Regions from separate parts of the Stenotrophomonas sp. Steno-C17 genome, predicted to be linked through region 1. Evidence: predicted binding sites of a transcription regulator. Region 1 holds the regulator's gene; the other holds the start of a gene.
The links. The regulator HrcA, encoded in region 1, represses chaperone genes, less so after heat shock. The targets are predictions, from matches to a motif close to TTNGCACTCNNNNNNNNNGAGTGCNAA.
Positions count from the first base shown of each region.

Region 2: AC06FA_RS00635 (co-chaperone GroES) is a predicted target of HrcA. The motif match lies at 3,688-3,714, and genes of this name have one in related genera.

Region 1 is NZ_JBWJPD010000009.1:106,658-118,095, forward strand. It holds gene AC06FA_RS10180 (LysR family transcriptional regulator) at 1-220, shown strand, start outside; gene recN (DNA repair protein RecN) at 343-2,019, opposite strand; gene hrcA (heat-inducible transcriptional repressor HrcA) at 2,135-3,199, shown strand; gene grpE (nucleotide exchange factor GrpE) at 3,263-3,778, shown strand; gene dnaK (molecular chaperone DnaK) at 3,965-5,887, shown strand; gene dnaJ (molecular chaperone DnaJ) at 6,042-7,169, shown strand; partial or broken gene AC06FA_RS10210 (helix-turn-helix domain-containing protein) at 7,321-7,476, opposite strand; gene AC06FA_RS10215 (hypothetical protein) at 7,525-8,412, shown strand; gene AC06FA_RS10220 (AraC family transcriptional regulator) at 8,445-9,242, opposite strand; gene AC06FA_RS10225 (MFS transporter) at 9,316-10,515, shown strand; gene pdxY (pyridoxal kinase) at 11,247-11,438, shown strand, end outside.
Region 2 is NZ_JBWJPD010000001.1:136,949-148,386, reverse strand. It holds gene AC06FA_RS00655 (response regulator transcription factor) at 1-216, opposite strand, end outside; gene AC06FA_RS00650 (pepsin/retropepsin-like aspartic protease family protein) at 320-1,234, shown strand; gene AC06FA_RS00645 (hypothetical protein) at 1,268-1,531, shown strand; gene groL (chaperonin GroEL) at 1,623-3,272, opposite strand; gene AC06FA_RS00635 (co-chaperone GroES) at 3,354-3,641, opposite strand; gene AC06FA_RS00630 (endonuclease) at 3,953-5,755, shown strand; gene cutA (divalent-cation tolerance protein CutA) at 5,830-6,168, shown strand; gene AC06FA_RS00620 (protein-disulfide reductase DsbD family protein) at 6,165-8,540, shown strand; gene AC06FA_RS00615 (TlpA disulfide reductase family protein) at 8,537-9,094, shown strand; gene AC06FA_RS00610 (PepSY domain-containing protein) at 9,725-11,438, shown strand, end outside.

The DNA of each region.
Region 1 (11,438 bases):
GGTGCTGGGCGGGCTGGGCATGGCCCGGCTGGCGGCCTTCCAGGTCCGCGATGACCTGGCCGCTGGACGCCTGCTGCCGGTGCTGGAAGACGCCAACCCCGGTGATCTGGAAGAAGTGCACGCCGTGTTCGTGGGGCAGGGCGGTTACCTGCCGCTACGGGTGCGCGCGCTGTTGGATTTCCTGGTGGAACACGTGGACCTGGCCAAACCCTTGGCCTGAAGCCCGTTGTAGAGTCGAGCCATGCTCGACTGGTTCTGGCATCAGGCCAAGAGCAGTCGAGCATGGCTCGACTCTACAGACCTGGCACCCCGTAGATCCACGCCATGCGTGGATGCACGTGCTCAGTCGAGCAAGCTCGACGCGACCAACAGCTTGCGCGCCGCCGCGCGCGCTTCCTTGCTCACTTCCACGCCGCCCAGCATCCGTGCCAGCTCCTCTTCGCGGGCCTTGTTGTCCAGCTTCTCCACCGCGCTCTGGGTCATGCCTTCCACCGGCGCCTTGCTGACCCGATAGTGGGCGTGGCCCTTGGAAGCGACCTGCGGCAGGTGGGTGACGCACAGCACCTGGCGCTTCTCGCCCAGTGCGCGCAGCTTCTGGCCGACGATATCGGCCACGGCGCCGCCAATGCCCGAATCCACTTCGTCGAACACCATGGTCGGTACCGCATCCAGGTCCAGCGCGGCCACTTCGATGGCCAGCGAAATGCGCGACAGTTCACCGCCGGAGGCTACCTTGCGCAGGGCGCGCGGCGGCTGGCCGGCGTTGGCCGCGACCAGGAACTCGACGCGTTCGGCGCCCTGCGGGTCGGGCTTGCCCGCGTCCTGCGGTTCCAGGTCGATCAGGAACTGGCCGCCGCCCATGCCCAGCTCGGCAATGATGCCGGTGGTGGTGGCCGACAGCTCCGCGGCGGCCTTGCGCCGGCTGGCGGTCAGCACCTCGGCCTGTACCCGCCAGGCGGCCACGGCCTTGTCGATCTCGCCGGCCAGGCGCTGCAGGCGCTCGTCGGCGCCACGCAGCTGCTCTACTTCGGCGTGCATGCGCTCGCGCTGCGCGCCCAGCTCGTCCATCGGCACCCGGTGCTTGCGCGCCAGGTCGTGCAGGCGGCCCAGGCGGCGCTCGTTTTCTTCGAACTGTTCCGGATCGGCATCCAGATCGTCGTGCACCCGGTCCAGCAGCGACAGGGCTTCGTGCAGCTGGATCGAGGCGTTCTCGATCAGGCCATCCACCTCGCCCAGGCGCGCGTCGTGTTCGATCAGGCGCGACAGGTCGTGGCGCACCTGCTGCAGCAGGTCCAGCGCGGAGCTGCCGTCGTCGCCGTTGAGCTGGTTGCTGGCGGCCTGGCAGGCGGTCAGCAGGGCGCTGGCATGGGCCTGGCGACGGTGGTTGGCGCCCAGGGCGGCAATCGAGTCCGGTTCCAGGTCTTCGCGGTCCAGTTCGCGCAGCTGGTGTTCCAGGAAGCCGATGCGGTCGCTCACGTCGCCCTGCTGCGACAGCGCCAGCGATTCGTCGACCAGCGCCTGCCAGGCGGCGGCGGTACGGCGGACCTGGCGGCGCGCGTCCTCGTTGTTGGCGAATGCGTCCAGCAGGGCCAGCTGCGACGGGCGCGCCAGCAGTGCCTGCTGCTCGTGCTGGCCATGGATTTCCACCAGGTGCGCGGCCAGGTCGCCCAGCTGCGCCAGGGTGACCGGACGGCCGTTGATCCAGGCCCGCGAGCCGCCGTCGGCGCGGATGACCCGACGCAGCTGGCATTGCTCGTCATCGTCCAGTTCATTGTTGGCCAGCCACTGCCGGGCGGCCTGCAGCTGGTCCAGGGCGAATTCGGCCGACAGCTCGGCGCGGGCGGCGCCATGGCGGACCACGCCGCTGTCGGCGCGCAGCCCGGACAGGAAGCCCAGGGCGTCGACCATCAGCGACTTGCCGGCGCCGGTCTCGCCTGAAACGACGGTCATGCCGGGCCCGAACTCCAGTTCGGTGGCGCGGACGACGGCGAAATCCTTGATCGAAAGATGTCTGAGCATGGGTAATGGGGTGTCTGCAGCCGCGCAACGCTAGCATGTGCGGCCGGGTGGTCCAATGACTTGCCAAGGTGCTGCGCCGCCATTATCTAGTGTCCGTGTCTCACAGGTTGATTCCATGCACGGTTCCGCCGACCAGCTAGCCCCGCGCGCGCGCCATCTGCTGCGCACGCTCATTGCGCGTTACATCCAGGACGGCGAGCCGGTAGGCTCGCAGACGCTGGCGCGCGTGGCCGGCCTGGAGGTCAGTCCGGCCACCATCCGCAACATCCTGGGCGACCTGGAAGACCTGGGCCTGCTGGCCTCGCCGCATACCTCGGCCGGGCGCATTCCGACGGCGCACGGCTACCGGGTGTTCGTCGACAGCCTGCTGCAGATGCAGCCCCCCGGCGAAGGCGAGCTGGCCCGCCTGCGGCTGGAACTGGCCGGCGGCGGTAGCACCCAGGCCCTGCTGGGCAGCGCCTCGGAGCTGCTGTCGGCCATGAGCCATTTCGTCGGCGTGGTCAGCGCGCCGCGGCGCGAGCAGTTCGCCTTCCGGCAGATCGATTTCGTGGCCCTGGACGGGCGGCGGGTGCTGGCCATCCTGGTGTTTGCCGACAACGAGGTGCAGAACCGGGTGATCGAGACCCGCCAGGAGTTCGCCCCGGGCCAGCTGGAACAGGTCGCCAATTACCTGAACGCGCATTTTGCCGGTCTGCCGCTGGCCGAGATCCGCACCCGCCTGCTGCTGGAGCTGCGCGATGCCCGTTCCGAGCTGGAGCAGCTGCTGGCGCACAGCATCGAGCTGGCCGAGCAGGCCCTGCAGCCGCCGGCCGACGACATGCTGGTGGCCGGGCAGACCCGGCTGATGGGCGTGCAGGACCTGTCCGACCTGGAGCGCCTGCGCGAACTGTTCGAGCTGTTTTCCAGCAAGCGCGAGATCCTGCAGCTGCTGGAGCGGACCATCCAGGCCCCGGGCGTGCGCATCTTCATTGGCGAAGAGACCGGCATGATGCCCCTGCAGGGCGTCTCGCTGGTCACCGCGCCCTATACCGCCAACGGCCAGGTGCTGGGCGTGCTGGGGGTGATCGGGCCCAAGCGCATGGCCTACGACCGCATGATTCCGCTGGTGCAGGCCACCGCCGACGTGCTGGGGGCGGCGTTTTCGCCCTCCGGGCGCACCCCGGGCACATCCGACGCTTGAAACGCAGCATCCCGCCCACACTAGGGTGGGTGGAGGCGGGCTGTGACCGCCAGGGACCCAGACATGAACCACGAAAACCCCGATATCGAATCCCAGCAGAGCGCGGCCGATGCAGCGGCTGCGGCCGGCGTGAGTGACGAAACCGAGCGCCTGCGCGCCGAGATCGAGCAGATCAAGGCCGACGCCCTGCGTGAACGCGCCGATCTGGACAACCAGCGCAAGCGCGTGGCCCGCGACATCGAGCAGGCCCGCAAGTTCGCCAACGAAAAGCTGCTGGGCGAGCTGCTGCCGGTGTTCGACAGCCTGGATGCCGGCCTGAAGGCCGCTGGCGATGACGCCCATCCGCTGCGCGAAGGCCTGGAACTGACCTACAAGCAGCTGCTGAAGGTCGCCGCCGACAATGGCCTGGTCCTGCTGGACCCGACCGGCCAACCGTTCAACCCGGAACACCACCAGGCCATCAGCCAGGTGCCGACCCCCGGCGCCGCCCCCGGCAGCGTGGTCACCGTGTTCCAGAAGGGCTACCTGCTGAACGAGCGTCTGCTGCGGCCGGCGCTGGTGGTGGTGGCCGCCGACTGACCCGGCGTCCCGGGCGCACGGCCGCCGGGGACCGGTAGCGCCGGGCCATGCCCGGCGAACCTTGAACGGTTGAACACAGCGTTCGGGGGATGGCTTGAATGTTCCACGAGCCTCCCCCACATCCCATTCATCCACCGGCACAACGGCCGGACTGAACCCAACAAGCATTCTTCAGGAGTCTCCCCCATGGGCAAGATCATTGGTATCGACCTCGGCACCACCAACTCGTGCGTGGCGATCATGGACGGCGGCAAGGCCCGCGTCATCGAGAATTCGGAAGGCGATCGCACCACCCCGTCGATCGTCGCCTACACCAAGGACGGCGAAGTGCTGGTCGGTGCCTCGGCCAAGCGCCAGGCCGTGACCAACCCCAAGAACACCTTCTACGCGGTGAAGCGCCTGATCGGCCGCAAGTTCACCGACGCCGAAGTGCAGAAGGACATCGCCCACGTCCCGTACAGCATCCTGGCCCATGACAATGGCGATGCCTGGGTGGCCACCAGCGACGGCAAGAAGATGGCCCCGCAGGAAATCTCGGCCAAGGTGCTGGAAAAGATGAAGAAGACCGCCGAGGACTTCCTCGGTGAGAAGGTCACCGAAGCGGTCATCACCGTGCCGGCCTACTTCAACGACAGCCAGCGCCAGGCGACCAAGGACGCCGGCCGCATCGCCGGTCTGGACGTCAAGCGCATCATCAACGAGCCGACTGCGGCCGCGCTGGCCTATGGCCTGGACAAGGGTGACAACAAGGATCGCAAGATCGTGGTCTACGATCTGGGCGGCGGCACCTTCGACGTCTCGGTGATCGAAATCGCCAACGTCGATGGTGAAAAGCAGTTCGAAGTGCTGGCCACCAACGGCGACACCTTCCTGGGCGGCGAAGACTTCGACAACCGCGTCATCGAGTACCTGGTTGAAGAGTTCAACAAGGACCAGGGCATCGACCTGCGCAAGGATCCGCTGGCCCTGCAGCGCCTGAAGGACGCTGCCGAGCGCGCCAAGATCGAGCTGTCCAGCGCCCAGCAGACCGAAGTGAACCTGCCGTACGTCACCGCTGACGCGTCGGGTCCGAAGCACCTGAACATCAAGCTGACCCGCGCCAAGCTGGAAGCGCTGGTGGAAGACCTGATCAAGAAGTCGATCGAGCCGTGCCGCGTGGCCCTGAACGACGCCGGCCTGCGTTCGAGCGACATCAGCGAAGTGATCCTGGTCGGTGGCCAGACCCGCATGCCGAAGGTGCAGCAGGCGGTGACCGAGTTCTTCGGCAAGGAACCGCGCAAGGACGTCAACCCGGACGAAGCCGTGGCACTGGGTGCGGCGATCCAGGGCGGCGTGCTGGGCGGCGACGTGAAGGACGTGCTGCTGCTGGACGTGACCCCGCTGTCGCTGGGTATCGAAACCATGGGCGGCGTGTTCACCAAGATCATCGAAAAGAACACCACCATTCCGACCAAGGCCTCGCAGGTGTTCTCCACCGCCGAGGACAACCAGTCGGCCGTGACCGTGCACGTGCTGCAGGGTGAGCGCGAGCAGGCCCGCTTCAACAAGTCGCTGGCCAAGTTCGACCTGTCCGGCATCGAGCCGGCCCCGCGCGGCCTGCCGCAGGTGGAAGTGTCCTTCGACATCGACGCCAACGGCATCCTGCACGTGTCGGCCAAGGACAAGAAGACCAACAAGGAACAGAAGGTCGAGATCAAGGCCGGTTCGGGTCTGTCCGAGGAAGAAATCGCGCGCATGGTGGCTGACGCCGAAGCCAACCGCGAAGAAGACAAGAAGTTCCAGGAACTGGTGCAGGCCCGTAACCAGGCCGATGCCCTGATCCACGGCACCCGCAGCGCCATCACCGAGCACGGCAGCAAGGTCGGCGGCGATGTCATCGGCAAGGTGGAAGCGGCGCTGGCCGATCTGGAAACCGCGATGAAGGGCGACGACAAGGCACAGATCGAAGCCAAGTCGAAGGTGCTGGAAGAAGCCGGCCAGGCGCTGTTCGCTGCCGCTTCGGCCGACCAGGGCGGTACCCCGGGTGCCGACGCCGGCAATGCAGGCAAGGCGCAGGATGACGTGGTGGACGCTGAGTTCACCGAAGTCAAGGACGACAAGAAGTCCTGATCCGGACCGACACGGGGCGCTGCCTGGCAGCGTCCCGTTGTCGCATCAGGGTCCTGACCGCCGCCCGGCGTGTCGGGGCGCCCGACGCAAGAGCGGACCTGGTTCCGCTCTTCCGCTTTGACGAATCCCGACTTTCCGGAAGCTGATTCACCCTATGAGCAAGCGCGATTACTACGAAGTGCTGGGCGTTGCCCGCACCGCCACCGATGAAGAGCTGAAGAAGGCCTACCGTCGCTGCGCGATGAAATTCCATCCGGACCGCAACCCGGGTGATGCGGCGGCCGAAGCCTCCTTCAAGGAGTGCAAGGAAGCCTACGAAACGCTGTCGGACGGCAACAAGCGCCGCATGTACGATGCCCACGGCCACGCCGCGTTCGAGCACGGCATGGGCGGTGGCGGTGGTCCGGGCGGCCCGGACATGAACGATATCTTCGGCGATATCTTCGGCAATATCTTTGGTGGCGGCGGCGGTGGCCCGCGCCAGGCCCGTCGCGGTGCCGACATCGGCTACGTGATGGAGCTGGACCTGGAAGAAGCGGTGCGTGGCATCGAGCGCCGCATCGAGATTCCGACCCTGGCCGAATGTGGCGACTGCGATGGCAGCGGCTCGGAAGACGGCAAGGTCGAAACCTGCAATGTCTGCCATGGCCGCGGCCAGGTGCGCATCCAGCGCGGCATCTTCGCCATGCAGCAGGCCTGCCACAACTGCAACGGCCGCGGCCAGATCATCGCCAAGCCGTGCAAGACCTGCCACGGCAACGGCCGTGTGGAAGAAGACAAGGTGCTGTCGGTGAAGGTGCCGGCCGGTGTCGACACCGGCGACCGCATCCGTCTGTCCGGCGAAGGCGAGGCCGGTCCGGCCGGTACGCCGCCGGGCGATCTGTACGTGGAAGTGCGCGTGCGCGAGCATGCGATCTTCCAGCGCGACGGCGACGACCTGCACTGCGAAGTGCCGATCCGTATTTCGCAGGCCGCGCTGGGCGATACCGTGCGCGTGGCCACCCTGGGCGGCGAAGCGGAGATCCGCATTCCGGCCGAGACCCAGACCGGCAAGCTGTTCCGCCTGCGCGGCAAGGGCGTGCGTTCGGTGCGCAGCCGCAGCGAAGGCGACCTGTACTGCCGCGTGGTGGTGGAAACCCCGGTGAACCTGACCGCCGACCAGCGCAAGCTGCTGGAGCAGTTCGAGGCGACCTTCAACGGTGAAGAGGCGCGCAAGCACTCGCCGAAGTCGGCCACCTTCATGGACGGCGTGAAGGGCTTCTGGGACCGGATGACGTCCTGAGTTACCAACGCAAGCGTTGAACGGTAGCGCCGGGCCATGCCCGGCGTTTCTGTTTGTGGACATCGCACGCATTCCGCCGGGCATGGCCCGGCGCTACCAGGGGGGCTGTTCTCTGGTAGATCCACGCCATGCGTGGATGTGGTTCGAGGAATCAGCGGAAGAACGCCGCCGGTGTCTGCCCCAGCTGGCGCTTGAACATGCTGGTGAACGCACTGGGGCTGTCATAGCCCATCGCCAGCGCTACATCGATCACCTTTTCGCCCACCGCCAGGCGCTTCATCGCCGCCAGCAGCCGGGCCTGCTGCCTCACGCCCGGCGTTTTGTCTGTGCGATTCCTGCCGCCTAAGATGGAAGCATGAATCCATCCATCCTGAAAAGACTGCGCTGTCGGGGCGCCATCGGCATTTCGATGCTGGTGGCGGCGTTGACCGTACCCCATGTCTCGGCAGCACCGGCTTGCGGCTTCGATGAGCCGATCGTCGATCCGCAGGAAGCCCCTACGCCTTTGCCTGGTACACGCTGGACCTACTCCGTCGGCGCATCGCGTCCAGAACTGACGTTGCAGCTGCAGACGGTGGAACCGCAGCAGCTGGCGCTTTCGATTGATGGAGAGGCCGTTCGGCACGAATGGCGAGAGACCTATGCAGACGTGAATCCGCTGCGCAAAGGGGAAAAGATCCTGCTGCGCTTCCCGTTATCCGTCGGCGCGCAGTGGCAGGACAGGTTCGAGGAGCCGGGCGAAATCCGCGGTTCGTTTGGCAGCTATCGCTATGACTATGCGGAGGAGAGCAGCAGCCGAGTCGTGGCCGTCGAGACGGTACGGACTGCGCTGGGTGACGTAAATGCCTACCGGATCGAGAGAGATGCGCGGTGGCACAAATCCAATCCCCGCTCGGATGACATGAAACGCATGCGCCTGGACGGTAGTGGTGCGGTGGACGGAATGGAACGCAGCATCAGTTGGTACGCGCCAAGCGTTGGGCGGGTGGTGTTGCGACGAAGCATCAAGGCCAATCCAAACTATCGCCACCACCCGACTGCGGAAAACGACAGTCGCCATCTGATGGTCACCGAGCTGGTCGGTTTCCAGCGCCCCGATGGCTGCCGCGTCGAAGCAGCTCCCACCCAGGCACGTGTGCCTGATGATCTGCCACCGCTGAATTACCCCCTGATGTTCAACGACAGATGGGAATTCCTGTTGATTCGTCATCAGCATGTGCCGGCCGTATCCGTGGATCGTTAGCGCGTGGAGCTGCCTGCGGGACCCGCAGGCGATCATCGGAAGAACGCCGCCGGTGTCTGCCCCAGCTGCCGCTTGAACATGCTGGTGAACGCGCTGGGGCTGTCATAGCCCATCGCCAGCGCCACATCGATCACCTTTTCGCCCACCGCCAGGCGCTCCATCGCCGCCAGCAGCCGGGCCTGCTGCCGCCACTGGCCGAAGGTCATGCCCAGTTCGCTGGCGAAGTGGCGCTGGATGGTCTTCACGTCCACCGCCAGCGCCTGCGCCCAGTCCTGCAGCGTGGCCTCGTCGCCGGGGTGTTTCTGGATGTGCTGGCAGATGCGCTGCAGGCGCGGGTCGACCGGCGTTGGCAGGTGCAGCGGCAGCACATCCATGCGATGCAGTTCGTCCAGCAGCAGGCGCACCACGCGGCCATCGCGGCTGTCGTCGTGGTGCTCGCCTTCGATCTGGCTGGCCGCGTGCAGCAGCTCGCGCAGCAGCGGCGCGACCTGCACCGCGAAGGGTTCGGTGGCCAGCTGCGGGGCGAAGGCAGGATCGATATACAGGCTGCGCATGTGCACATCGGCAATGCAGTCCACCCCGTGCGCCATGCCGGCCGGCATCCAGATCGCGCGGGTGGACGGCACTACCCAGCGGCCTACTTCCGAGCGCACCACCATCAGTCCGGACATGGCATAGACCAGCTGGTGCCGGCGGTGCCGGTGCGGTGACACCCGGGTGCCCGCTGGATAATCCTTCACCCGGCAGGTCACCGGTCGATGGCCGGGCACCTCGTTCCAGGGCGCGGACTCGCGGATCGTGCAGGACGTGTCCTTTTTGCGATATGGCATGACCAGAACGCGGCGGAAGGGAGGGGAGGGGCACCGTAGCATGCGTGGCTCGCCCCCATCCTGACTGCGCACCATGTCCAGCCTGGCTACCCCTGTCCCCAGCACCCGCAGCACGTCCCCGGGCGTGCTGGCGGCGATTTCCACCTCCCACGTGGTCAACGACATGATGCAGTCGCTGATCCTGGCCATCTACCCGGTCATCAAGGGCGGTTTCAACCTCAGCTTCACCCAGATCGGCCTGATCACGCTCACCTACCAGCTGACCGCGTCGATCTTCCAGCCGCTGGTCGGCCTGGCCACCGACCGCAAGCCGGCGCCGTATTCGCTGCCGATCGGCATGGCCTCGACCCTGTGCGGCATGCTGCTGCTGGGCTTCGCACCGAACTACGCGATGGTGCTGCTGGCCGCGGCGCTGGTGGGCGTCGGCTCGGCCATCTTCCACCCGGAAGCCTCACGCATCGCGCGCCTGGCGTCGGGCGGCCGTCATGGCTTCGCGCAATCGGTGTTCCAGGTCGGCGGCAATTTCGGTACCGCGCTGGGCCCGCTGATCGCGGCGGCGGTGATCGTGCCGTATGGCCAGCACGCGGCATCGTGGTTTGCCGGCGCCGCGCTGATCGGGATTGCGTTGCTGACCTATGTCAGCCGCTGGTACGCGCTGCACCTGGGCACGCCGCGACCGGCCGGGCAGGGCACGGTCGCCCCGCGTCATCCCACGCGCACGGTGGCGCGGGTGATGGCGATCCTGCTGGTGCTGATCTTCAGCAAGTACTTCTACATGGCCAGCATCGGCAGCTACTTCACCTTCTACCTGATCCACCATTTCGGCATTCCGGTGGCGCAGGCGCAGCTGCATCTGTTTGCCTTCCTGGTGGCATCGGCGGCCGGTGGATTCCTGGGCGGGCCGCTGGGTGACCGCATCGGCCGCAAGCCGATCATCTGGGCGTCGATCCTGGGCGTGGCGCCGTTCGCGCTGGCGCTGCCGCATGCCGATCTGCTGTGGACCACGGTGCTGGCGGTGCTGATTGGTTTCGTGTTGTCGTCGGCGTTCTCGGCGATCGTGGTCTACGCGCAGGAAATGATGCCGCACCGGATCGGCATGGTGTCGGGATTGTTCTTCGGCTTTGCCTTCGGCATGGGCGGGCTGGGCGCGGCGGTGCTGGGGCTGCTGGCGGACAAGACCAGCATTGAGTTCGTCTACCAGTTGACGGCGTTCCTGCCGCTGCTGGGCATCGTCGCGGCCTGGCTGCCACCGTCTCGCCCGGCTGCACACTGAGGGGGGTGTTGGTCTGCAGGGCTTGCAGCCCTGCACCTGCTGTAGAGTCGAGCCATGCTCGACTGAAGCAACGTCAAAAGCGGGTTTCCTGAGGGTAGGCGGGGCGGTGTCGGATTGCGGGGACGCCGCAAGTACGTGCTTGTAGGCTTGGCAGCGGCATCCATGCCGCTGACACCCCGCAATCCGACACCACCCCGCCTTCGACAGTTTTCCGCTATCTGTCGGAACGGCGTTCTGCTCTGGTAGGTGTCGACCTTGGTCGACACGAATGAATTGGTTCGATATCTGACAGAAAAATCGTGTCGACCAAGGTCGACACCTACCAACAGCCGCGCATCCCAGTAGATCCACGCTATGCGTGGATGAATTCCTTCGATATCCGACAGATGTGCCGACCAACGGTCGACACCTACCAACAGCCGCGGGGGACTGTCGAAGGCGGGGTGGGTCCGGTTGCGGGGGCGTGAGCCGCATGGATGCGGCGACCGAGCTTACATGGGTGAGGGCGCTTTGCTTGCGAAGCACTGCTTCGCAAGCGCCCGAACGCACAGCCGCCAGCGGCTGGGCCGGGCCCCGGAGGGGGACTTGCAGCGTCCCCCGCAACCGGACCCACCTCGCCTACCCACGGATAGCCGCTGTTGCTGTCGCTTTGGTCGTTGCCGTTGCCGTTGCATTGGGCAGGTGCAGGGCTGCAAGCCCTGCCGAAAACTCCCTGGGCGTAGAATGCGGGCATGAGCGAATCCCTCGAAAACCACTTGCTCCACGGTCGTCGCCAGCGGCCCGACGGGCCCTCGCCGATCGATGTCATCTCGGTCCAGTCGCAACTGGTCTACGGCCACGCCGGCAACAGCGCCGCGGTGCCGCCGATGCGCGCGCTGGGTCTGCGCGTGGCGGAAATACCGACCGTGCTGCTCAGCAATGCG
Region 2 (11,438 bases), on a different contig from region 1:
TGACTGCAGGCGACGGCACACCGACAGTCCGTCCTCGCCCGGCATCATCCAGTCCAGGATGATGGCGTCGGGACGCTCGACCTGCAGCAGCACATCCATGGCCGCGGCATCGGCCGCCACGCGCACGCGGTAGCCGTGCAGCAGCAGATGGTCGGCGATGGCATCGCGGATGCTGGCATCGTCATCCACGACGAAAAGGGTGGCGTTAGCATTCATGCTGCCAGTATGACGGCGCTGTGTATCGGCACGGTATCAACCCGGACATACCGGCAGTACGCGCCTGCGGCGAAATGGCCACTCGTTCCCGAGGAGTACACCGATGCGCCTGGCACTGCTGCCCCTGTTGTTGATCTCCCTGCCCGCCGTGGCCGAGCCCCCTGCATTGCACAGCCTGCCAATGACGATGCAGGCCAGCCATCCCACCGTGCAGGCCACGCTGGACGGGCGCGATGAATCGCTGCAGCTGGTCGTGGACAGCGCCGCCAGCGCGACCCTGCTGGACACGGCCGTGGTGCAACGCTTCGAACTGCAGGACCCGAACGCACGCAACCACGATGCGCAGGGTGCCAGTGCGGGCGGCCTGGCGCTGCGCAGCACGCGCGGCGTGGCGATGGCACTGGGCAGCCTGCAGCTGCAGGTGACCGCGCTGCAGGCCGATCTGGCCAGCCTGTCGTCGGCGGGCAGCGCGCCGTTACACGGCATCATCGGCCAGGACATCACCGCGCGCTTCGATACGCGCTGGGATTTCGCCAACGCACGCCTGATGCTGTGGCCAGCGCAGACCCTGCCGACCACCGGCACACAGTGCCAGCGCAATGCCCTGCCCGAACGCAGCGGCGTGCTGAAAGGCTTCGGCTTCGTCCGCCTGCAACTGGGCGAACAGGGCGTGGAGGCGATCGGCGTGGTCGATACCGGTGCCGCGCAGACGATCCTCAACAACGCGGCGGCCGGCGCGCTGGGGTTGCGCACCGATGGCAGCGATGTGCGTGTGCGGGCGCGCAGCAAGGGCAGCGAAGGGCTGGGCGGCAAGCCCACGCCAACGTGGCTGTACACCCTGCCGACACTGGCCAGCGCACGCTGGCGGCATCCAGCGGTGGAGGTGCGCATCAGCGAACTGCCGGTATTCCGCGCGATCGGCCTGGACCAGCGGCCGGCGGTGATCCTGGGCGCGGATGTGATGCAGGGCGGCCAGGTGGATATCAGCGCAGGTGCCGAGCGCATCTGCCTGCGCTAGGATCGCAGGACTCATCCCCGCAAGGAGCGCACGATGGATCGATCACAGGCCAAGGCAGTTGCCGAGGCGATGTTGCAACCCGACGACCGCCGTGACCGCCTGCAGGCGGAGCGGCAGCTGCAGAACGCGCACGATCGCCGGCGGCGCGTGTCCGCAGCGGTGTCGCTGGCGGGCATGGCGCTGGGCGTGGCGGCGGCCAGCCAACTGCCTGTCGCGTGGTCGCAGGGAATGCTGGTAGGGGGCGCCCTTGGGTTCCTGCTGGCCGAAGGCTGGCAGCAGTGGGCATCGCGTAGATAGCGGGCCCCCATCCACGCATGGCGTGGATCTACTGGCACAAAAAAACCCCGCCTTTCGGCGGGGTTTTTCATTGCATCGGGAAGGCGTGGACTTAGAAGTCCATGCCGCCCATGCCACCCATGCCGCCCATGCCACCGGCGCCGCCCATGGCCGGCTCGTCCTTCTTCGGAGCTTCGGCAACCATGGCTTCGGTGGTGATCATCAGGCCAGCGATCGAAGCAGCGTTCTGCAGCGCCGAACGGGTCACCTTGGTCGGGTCCAGGATGCCGAACTGCAGCATGTCGCCGAATTCACCGGTGGCGGCGTTGTAGCCGAAGCTGCCGCTGCCTTCCTTCACCTTGTTGATGATGACCGACGGCTCTTCGCCGGCGTTGGAGACGATCTCGCGCAGCGGGGCTTCCATCGCGCGCAGGGCGATCTGGATGCCGTGGTTCTGGTCTTCGTTGGCACCCTTCAGACCGGCCAGCGCGGTGACCGCACGAACCAGGGCCACGCCGCCGCCCGGAACCACGCCTTCTTCAACGGCTGCACGGGTGGCGTGCAGGGCGTCGTCGACGCGGTCCTTCTTTTCCTTCATTTCGATTTCGGTCGAGGCACCGACCTTGATCACGGCAACGCCGCCGGCCAGCTTGGCCACGCGTTCCTGCAGCTTCTCGCGATCGTAATCGGAGGAGGTGTCCTGGATCTGGGTCTTGATCTGGCCCACGCGTGCATCAACGTTGGCCTTGTCGCCCACGCCGTCGATGATGGTGGTGTTTTCCTTGGAAACCTGCACCTTCTTGGCGCGGCCCAGGTCCTTGATGGTGGCCTTTTCCAGCGACAGGCCCACTTCTTCGGAGATCACGGTGCCGCCGGTCAGCACGGCCATGTCTTCAAGCATCGCCTTGCGACGGTCGCCGAAGCCCGGAGCCTTCACGGCCACGACCTTGACGATGCCACGGATGGTGTTGACCACCAGGGTCGCCAGCGCTTCGCCTTCGACTTCTTCGGCCACGATCAGCAGCGGCTTGCCAGCCTTGGCGACGCCTTCCAGCACCGGCAGCAGGTCACGGACGTTGGAGATCTTCTTGTCGTGCAGCAGGATGAACGGATCATCCAGGTCAGCGGTCTGCGACTGCTGGTTGTTGATGAAGTACGGGGACAGGTAGCCGCGGTCGAACTGCATGCCCTTGACCACGTCCAGCTCGTTGTCCAGGCCCGAGCCTTCTTCAACGGTGATCACGCCTTCCTTGCCGACTTCCTTCATCGCATCAGCGATGATCTGGCCGATCGACTCGTCCGAGTTGGCCGAGATGGTGCCGACCTGGGCGATGGCCTTGTCGTCAGCGGTGGGCTTGGAGATGTTCTTCAGCTCGGCAACGGCGGCCACGACGGCCTTGTCGATACCGCGCTTGAGGTCCATCGGGTTCATGCCGGCGGCAACAGCCTTGGCGCCTTCGCGGATCAGGGCCTGGGCCAGCACGGTGGCGGTGGTGGTGCCGTCGCCCGCGTCGTCGTTGGTGCGCGAAGCGACTTCCTTCACCATCTGCGCGCCCATGTTCTCGAACTTGTCAGCCAGTTCGATTTCCTTGGCAACGGACACGCCGTCCTTGGTGATGGTCGGGGCGCCGAAGCTCTTTTCCAGCACGACGTTGCGGCCCTTCGGGCCCAGGGTGGCCTTGACGGCATTGGCGAGAACGTTGACGCCGCGCACCATGCGCGAACGGGCGTCTTCACCGAAACGAATATCCTTGGCAGCCATTGCGATTACCTCGATGTTTGCGCCGGGCCGGGCCCGGCGACGAAAAGGGATGTCTTACTGAAAAGCAGGTCGCGCCGGGGCTCAGCCGATGACGGCGAGCACGTCGTCTTCGCGCAGGACCTTGTACTCGACGCCTTCGCTCTTGTACGAGCTGCCGGCGTACTGGCCGTAGATGACCTTGTCGCCAACCTTCAGCGACGGCGCGCGCACGCTGCCGTTGTCCAGCGGCTTGCCCGGGCCGACGGCCACGACTTCACCCTTGGTGGACTTTTCCTTGGCCGAATCCGGAATGACGATGCCACCGGCGGAGATTTCGTCGGCTTCGATCGGCTTGACCACAACGCGGTCGTGCAGCGGCTTGATGCTCATGAGAGACCTCTTAAGTTATTGATTGGTCTGAAAAAGTCTGGCGATGTTAGCACTCACCCAGGGTGACTGCCAGCATTGCGCGTGAAAAAGCCCGACAGGTCGGGAGCAGGACAGAGATGGAGCCCCCCGGGGGCCTTTCAAGGCCATCGCGGCAAAATTTTTCGACGGTGCGCTGCGGCGCAGATCCGGCGAAGTTCCCGGATTTTTGGTGACGGGCGTCGCAGTGTCAGATATCTGGCGTTCAGTTACGACAAAGTGTCACCTGATCGGCCTTAGTCTCGCCCGGCATTCCCAATCACAAGGAGTAGTCGATGCGATTGCTGTCCCCGCTCGCCGCCGCCTGCCTGCTGGCGCTGGTCGCCGCGCCGGCCCAGGCCGAGGTCTTCATCAACGAACTGCACTACGACGACAGCACCGCTGCCGGTGACGTGGGCGAGGCCATTGAAGTGGTCGCCACCGCCGGTGAGGACCTGTCGGGGTACCGTCTGTACCTGTACAACGGCAGCAACCCGTCGGCCGCGGCGGTGTACGCCAACAACCCGGTGCCGGCAGGCGCTGCCGCCAGCTGCGGCAGCGCCACCATCGCGGTGGTCACCTACCCCACCAATGGCATCCAGAACGGTCCCAACGACGGCATCGCCCTGGTCGACGCCAGCGGCAAGGTCGTGCAGTTCCTGAGCTACGAGGGCGCGATCACCGCGGCCGGTGGCCCGGCGGCCGGCATGACCAGCCAGAACATTCCGGTGGCCGAAACCAACAGCACCGCCCCGGGTACCTCGCTGCAGCTGACCGGCAGCGGCAGCCAGTACGCCCACTTCACCTGGGCCGAATCGGCCGGCCAGACCTTCGGCCGCTGCAACACCAACCAGACCTTCACCGGCGGTGGCGGCACCCCGGGCCCGAACACCCCGCCGTCGGTCAGCACCACCACCCCGGCGCAGGGCAGCAGCACCTTCCCGGCCGCGGCCGATCTGGAAGTGGTGTTCAGCGAGACCGTGACCCTGGCCAGCGGCGCGTTCAGCCTGAGCTGCGGCACCTCGGGCAGCGTACCGCTGACCTGGCCGTCCAGCGGCCGCACGGTGAAGCTGTCTACCAACACCGCGCTGGTGGCCGGCGAAGCCTGCCGCTTCGACATCCGCGCCGCGCGCATCACCGACAGCCAGGGCGCACACCCGGCCGCCGACAGCCGCATCGCCTTCACCGTGGCCAGCACCACCGGCAACCCGGACCCGGGCAACCCCGGCAATCCCGGCACCCCGGAGGGCTACTATTCCAAGGTGAACACCAGCAGCCCCAGCCAGCTGCGCTGCTCGCTGCATGAAACCATCAAGGGCCACACCGCCTACCCGTACAGCGGCTCGGGCACCAGCACCTGGACCATCCTGGAAATCGCCGACGAAGACCCGAACAACAGCGGCAAGATCCTGGATGCCTACCGCAACCGCAGCTACACCAAGGTGACCGACCGTGCCGGCAGTGGCAGCGGCCTGAAGTACAACCGCGAACACACCTGGCCGAACTCGCTGGGCTTTGCCAGCACCACCGGCGACAAGGGCCTGCCGTACGCGCCGTACACCGACACCCACATGCTGTACCTGACCGACGCACAGTGGAACGCCGACCGCGGCAACAAGCCGTTCGGCAAGTGCGACAGCAACTGCGGCGAGCGCGCCACCGAGGCCAACAACGGCCAGGGCGGCGGCAGCGGCGGCTACCCGGGCAATTCCAACTGGGTGCGGACCCCGGACGGCAACACCGGCACCTTCGAAGTCTGGGGCCAGCGCAAGGGCGACATGGCGCGTGCGGTGATGTACATGGCGATCCGCTATGAGGGCGGCAAGGATGCGGCCACCGGCCAGTCCGAACCGGACCTGGAACTGACCGACGACCGCAGCAAGATCGTCAAGACCAGCAGCTCGCCGGCCTACATGGGCCTGCTGTCCACCCTGATCGACTGGCACCTGGCCGATCCGCCGAGCGACGCCGAACGCGCCCGCAATGACGTGATCTACAGCTTCCAGGGCAACCGCAACCCGTTCATCGACCACCCCGAGTGGGCCACCCCGGCCCTGTTCACCTCGGCCAAGCCGGCCACCTGCCAGCTGGCCAACTGAGCAGAGTTAAAGAAAGTTGCAATTCCCCTGTCCGGCCCTGACCCGGCCGGACAGGGGCCTTATACTCGGCGGTCATGTCGATCGCCGATCCCGTCCTGCTGTTGTTCACCACCTGTCCCGACGCGGACAGTGCCGACCGCATCGCCCACGCACTGGTGGGCGAACAGCTCGCTGCCTGCGTGACCCGCCTGGACGGCGCGCGCTCGACCTACCGCTGGCAAGGCCAGGTCACCACCGATGCCGAACTGCAGCTGCTGGTGAAGACCACGGCCAGCCGGGTCGATGCGGCCATTGCCCGCATCGTTGCCCTGCATCCGTATGAACTCCCGGAATGCATTGCGGTCGAAAGCCGGGCCGGCCTGCCGGCGTATCTGGACTGGATCCGGGCGCAGACCCGGGAGGACACCGTTTGAAGACTCTGTTTGCGCGTGGCGCCGCCCTGTGCGCCCTGTTGTGGCTTTCCCTGCCCGCCTTCGCTCTGGATGAGAAGGACCTGCTGCCGGTGGACCAGGCGTTCGCGCTGACCGCCACCGCGCCCGAACGCGGCCAGATCCAACTGCAGTTCAAGATTGCGCCGGGCTATTACCTTTACCGCCACCGCACCAGCGTCAAGGCCGACCCGGCCTTCAACGCCGCTGCGCTGCAGATGCCGGCCGGCGACAAGCACCACGACGATTTCTTCGGCGAGGTGGAAACCTACCGCCAGCGCCTGGTGGCGACCCTGCCCGGTGCGCCCACCGATGCCGCCGGCACGATCAGCCTGGAAGTGCGTTACCAGGGCTGCGCCGATGCCGGCGTGTGCTATCCGCCGCAGAAGCGCGTAGTGCAGGTCACCCTGCCCGGCGGCGACGGTGCGGCGGCGCCTGCCGCGCGCAGCGGCACGACCCCGGCGTTCAACAATCCGCTGGCCGGCGCCGGCACCGCGCGCGGCCTGCCGCTGCCCGGCGCCAGCACTGCCCAGGCCCTGCCGCTGCCGTCGGAACAGGCCTTCGCCTTCGATGCCATCGCCAGCGACGGCAACACCCTGCTGCTGCGCTTCAGCCCGGCACCGGGCTACTACCTGTACCGCGACCGCACCTCGCTGAAGCTGGAAGGCAGCAGCGGCGTGCTGGCCGACACCCCGCGCTGGCCGAAGGCGCAGTCGCACCGCGATGAACACTTCGGCGATGTATCGGTGTACTTCAACCAGGTGGAAGTGCCGCTGCCGCTGCGCCGCAGCCGCGCCGATGCGGTGGACGGCACCCTGGTGGTCACCTTCCAGGGCTGCCAGACCGACGGCATCTGCTACCCGCCGATGACCCGCCGGGTGAAGCTGGCCATTCCTGCCGGCAAGGTCAATGCCAGCGCATCGGCCACCGCTGCCCGCAGCGAGGTGATCCAGCCGCTGCCCGGCTCGGCCGCCGATGCGTCGCGCGAAGGCGGTGACGGCGCGCTGCGCCGCCTGCTACCCACCGTGCCGAACGATCCGGCCCCGAGCGCCGACGACGCCGCGCCCGGCGCAACCGCCTTCGCTGCCGATGCACGGCCGGACAACGCGCTGCGCACCAAGCCGCCGGGCACCGTGCCGAAGACTGACAGTTCGCTGCTGTGGGTGCTGTTGCTGGCCCTGGGCGGCGGCCTGGTGCTGAACCTGATGCCGTGCGTGCTGCCGATCCTGTCGCTGAAGGTGTTGAGCCTGGCGCAGAGCGGTGAAAGCGCCGAACGCGCCCGCAGCCATGCCCTGTGGTACACGCTGGGCGTGCTGGTGGCCTTCGCGGTGATCGGCGCCTCGATGGTGGGCCTGCGCATGCTGGGCAACGCCGTGGGCATTGGTTTCCAGCTGCAGCACCCGGCGGTGGTGGCCGCGCTGGCCTACGTGATGTTTGCCGTCGGCCTCAGCCTGTCCGGCGTGTTCACCATGGGCGGTGGCGTGGGCAACTTCGGCCAGTCGCTGGCCAGCCGCAGCGGTCCGGCCGGCGACTTCTTCACCGGCGTGCTGGCCTGCGTGGTCGGCAGCGCCTGCGTGGGTCCGTTCTTCGGCCCGGCCGTGGCCTACGCGTTCGTGGCCCCGCCGGTGGCGGCCATGCTGGTGTTCCTGTTCCTTGGCCTGGGCCTGGCCCTGCCGTTCCTGCTGATCGGCTTCGTGCCGGCGTTGGCGCGGCGCCTGCCCAAGCCGGGTCCGTGGATGGAAACCCTGAAGCACGTGCTGGCCTTCCCGATGTATGCCGCCGCACTGTGGCTGCTGTGGGTGCTCGGCAAGCAGCGCGGCGTGGATGGCATGGCGCTGGCGCTGGGCGGCCTGCTGGTGCTGACCGGCGGCCTGTGGCTGTTCGAAACCAGCCGCTGGCGCAGCAAGCGCGGCGGCATCCTGCTGGGCGTGCTGCTGGTGCTGACCGCACTGGTGCCGGTCTGGGGCGTGACCCAGCTGGCCCTGCCGGCGCGCGCGGCCCAGGCCAGCACCGACAACGTGGTGGAGTATTCGCCGCAGCTGCTGGACCGCCTGCGCGCCGACAACCGCGTGGTGTTCGTCAACATGACCGCCGACTGGTGCGTGAGCTGCAAGGCCAACGAACGTGCGGTGCTGTCGCGCCCGGAGTTCAAGGACCTGCTCCGCCGCACCAATGCGGTGTACATGCGTGGTGACTACACCAACGTCGACCCGCAGATCACCGATTTCCTGGAAGAGCACAAGGCCGTGGGCGTGCCGCTGTACGTGGTGTACGGCCCCGGCGCACCGCCCACCGTGCTGCCCACCCTGCTGACCCAGGCAGTGGTGGAAGAAGCCCTGCTGCGCACTGCCCGATGAGGTGGCAGCGGCCCGCACTGCTGTGGACAGCGGTGCTGGCCGCCGGCCTGGGCCTGTGGGCCGGGCACCGGCTGACGCCGGCACCGGTGGCGCCACGCGCGCCTGCCGATGCGCCGTCGGCAGCGATGCCCACGTTGCGGCCCGGTGATGCCTTGCCCGCCCTGGTCCTGCCCGACGCGTCGGGCCGGCCGCTGGACCTGCGCCAACGATTCGCCGGTCGGCCGCTGCTGGTGAATGTCTGGGCCAGCTGGTGCGGCCCCTGCGTGGAAGAGATGCCCGAGCTGCAGCGTTTCGCCCAGGCACAAGGCGATGCCGGCGTACAGGTGCTGGGGCTGGCGCTGGATACTCCCGAGGGCGTGGCCGAGTTCCTGCAACGGGTGCCGGTGCACTACCCCATCGTGCTGGACACCCCGGGCCCGCGCGATGCCAGCGTGCAGTTGGGCAACGCACAGGGCCTGCTGCCCTACAGCGTGCTGTTCGATGCGGACGGGCGCATGGTCAAGGCCAAGCTGGGGCCGTTCGCACACGGCGAGATGGCAGGCTGGGTGGAGTAGGTTTTCTGCAGGGCTGCGCCCTGCACCTGCTCAAGCAACGTCAACATCAACGTCAACGTCAACGTCAAAAGCCTGCTTTCCGTGGGATGGCGGGGCGGTGTGGGTGGGCAGGACACGCCGTAAACCCTTCCATGGGGGCTCGTAGGCGCCATCCATGGCGCCTGCGGTCCTGCCCACCCACACCGCCCCGCCTCTGACAGGTTCACTCGGCTGTTGGTAACGGCGACTGTTCGAACGCCCGGTTGTTGGTAGGTGTCGACCTTGGTCGACACATCTTTCAGACATCCAGAACTATCTGGGATCGGATCCCGTGCCGTTCCAACAGCTCGCGGAAAACTGTCGAAGGCGGGGTGGGTCCGGTTGCGGGGGCGTGAGCGCCATGGATGGCGCGACCGAGGCTACAGGGACGTACTTGCGCCGTCCCCCGCAACCGGACCCACCCCGCCATCCCACGGATAGCCCGCTGTTGCTTCGGCTTCGGCTCTGGCTCTGGCTCTTAGCGGGTGCAGGGCGCAGCCCTGCCGGAACACCCTCCTTGACCGGGGCCGGTCGCGACCGGGAGAATTCCGAGATTAATTCTCATTTACTGTTGCGCAGGGATGCCGCGGCAGACCCACGGCCCCTCTCCCGATGTTCAAGAACGTCCTGTTCCAGCTGCACTGGTTCCTCGGCATCACCGCCGGCACCATCCTGGCCATCATGGGCCTGAGCGGCGCTGCGCTGTCGTTCGAGGACGAACTGCTGCGTGCCGCCAACCCGGGGCTGGCCGGCATTGCCGAACACCATGAAGACGGTCAGCCGCCGCTGAGCCTGGACGAGCTGGTGCCGATGCTGCAGGCCGACAGCGACCGGCCCCTGCAGCGCCTGCGCGTCGATGCCACCGGCCAGCGGCCCTCGGTGGCACGCTTTGAAGGCGGCAAGGAACACTGGGTCTACTTCGACCCTTACAGCGGCGAGCGCTTCAGCACCCTGCGCGGCCAGGGCTTCTTCGATTTCGTGGAAGACCTGCACCGGCACCTGGCGGCAGGCGAGCGCGGCAAGCTGCTGACCGGCAGCTGCGCGATCATCCTGCTGTTCTTCGTACTGTCCGGCCTCTACCTGCGTTGGCCCCGGCAATGGTGGCGCCCGCGCACCTGGCTGGCGGTGGAATGGAAGCGCAGCGGCCGCAGCTTCCTGTGGAGCCTGCATTCGGTGGTCGGTACCTGGGTGCTGCTGGTCTACCTGGTCATCGTGCTCACCGGCCTGTGGTGGTCGTTCGACTGGTACCGCGACGGCGTGACCCGCCTGCTGGGCGATGGCCGCAGCGCCCCGCGCGCGCACGTGCAGTCTGCCCCGCTGGACCTGACGCGCGTGCAGGAAAGCCTGTATGCCGTGCCCGGCGTGCGCACCGGCTACATCGACCTGCGATTGCCCGGCAAACCCGGCCAGCCGATCACCGCGCGGGTGATGGCCGGTGATCCGGCGCTGCGTGGCGGCGGCCATGACCGCGCGCAGGACAGCCTGCAGATCGACCCGGGCAGCGGCGCCGTGCTGGAACACCGCCCGTACGCGCAGCTGGATGCCGGCGGCAAGGTGATGACCAGCATGTTCGCGCTGCACTCGGGCAGCTTCTTCGGCCTGCCCGGTCGCGTGATCGTCATGCTGTCCAGCCTGTGCATGACCCTGTTCTTCATCACCGGCTGGATGCTGTACCTGGACCGCCGACGCAGCCAACGCGCCGCCCGCGCATTGCGCCAGTCGCTGCCGGGCGGCGGCGCCAGCGACGGCCAGGAAGGCAGGCCGTGGCGGGTAGTGCATGCCAGCCAGAGTGGCCTGGCCGAGCAGCTGGCCTGGCGCGCAGCGGCGCAACTGCAGGCGGCCGGCCACCCGGTGCAGGTGCTGCCGCTTTCGCGGGTCAACCTGCAACAGCTGCAGGACACGCCGCAGGTGCTGTTCGTGCTCAGCACCTTCGGCGATGGCGAGCCACCGGACAGCGCGCGCCGCGCCGCACGGCAGCTGCTGGCGCAGTCGGCCGATCTTTCCGCCCTACGCTACGGCCTGTTGGCACTGGGCGACCGCCAGTACCCGCACTACTGTGCCTTCGGCGTGCAGGTGGACGACTGGATGACACGCAACGGCGCGCACGCGCTGTTCGCCCGCATCGAGGTGGACGCCGCCGCCGTGCCCGCCCTGCGTGAGTGGCAGCTGCAACTGAGCGCACTGACCGGCATCCAGACCGATGACAGCGTGCTGCCCGCGGCCACGGTGATGCACGCCTGGCCGTTGCTGGACCGCACGCTGCTCAATCCGGGCAGCATGGGCGGGCAGATCTGGAAGATCCGGCTGGCGGCCCCTGCGAACGTGC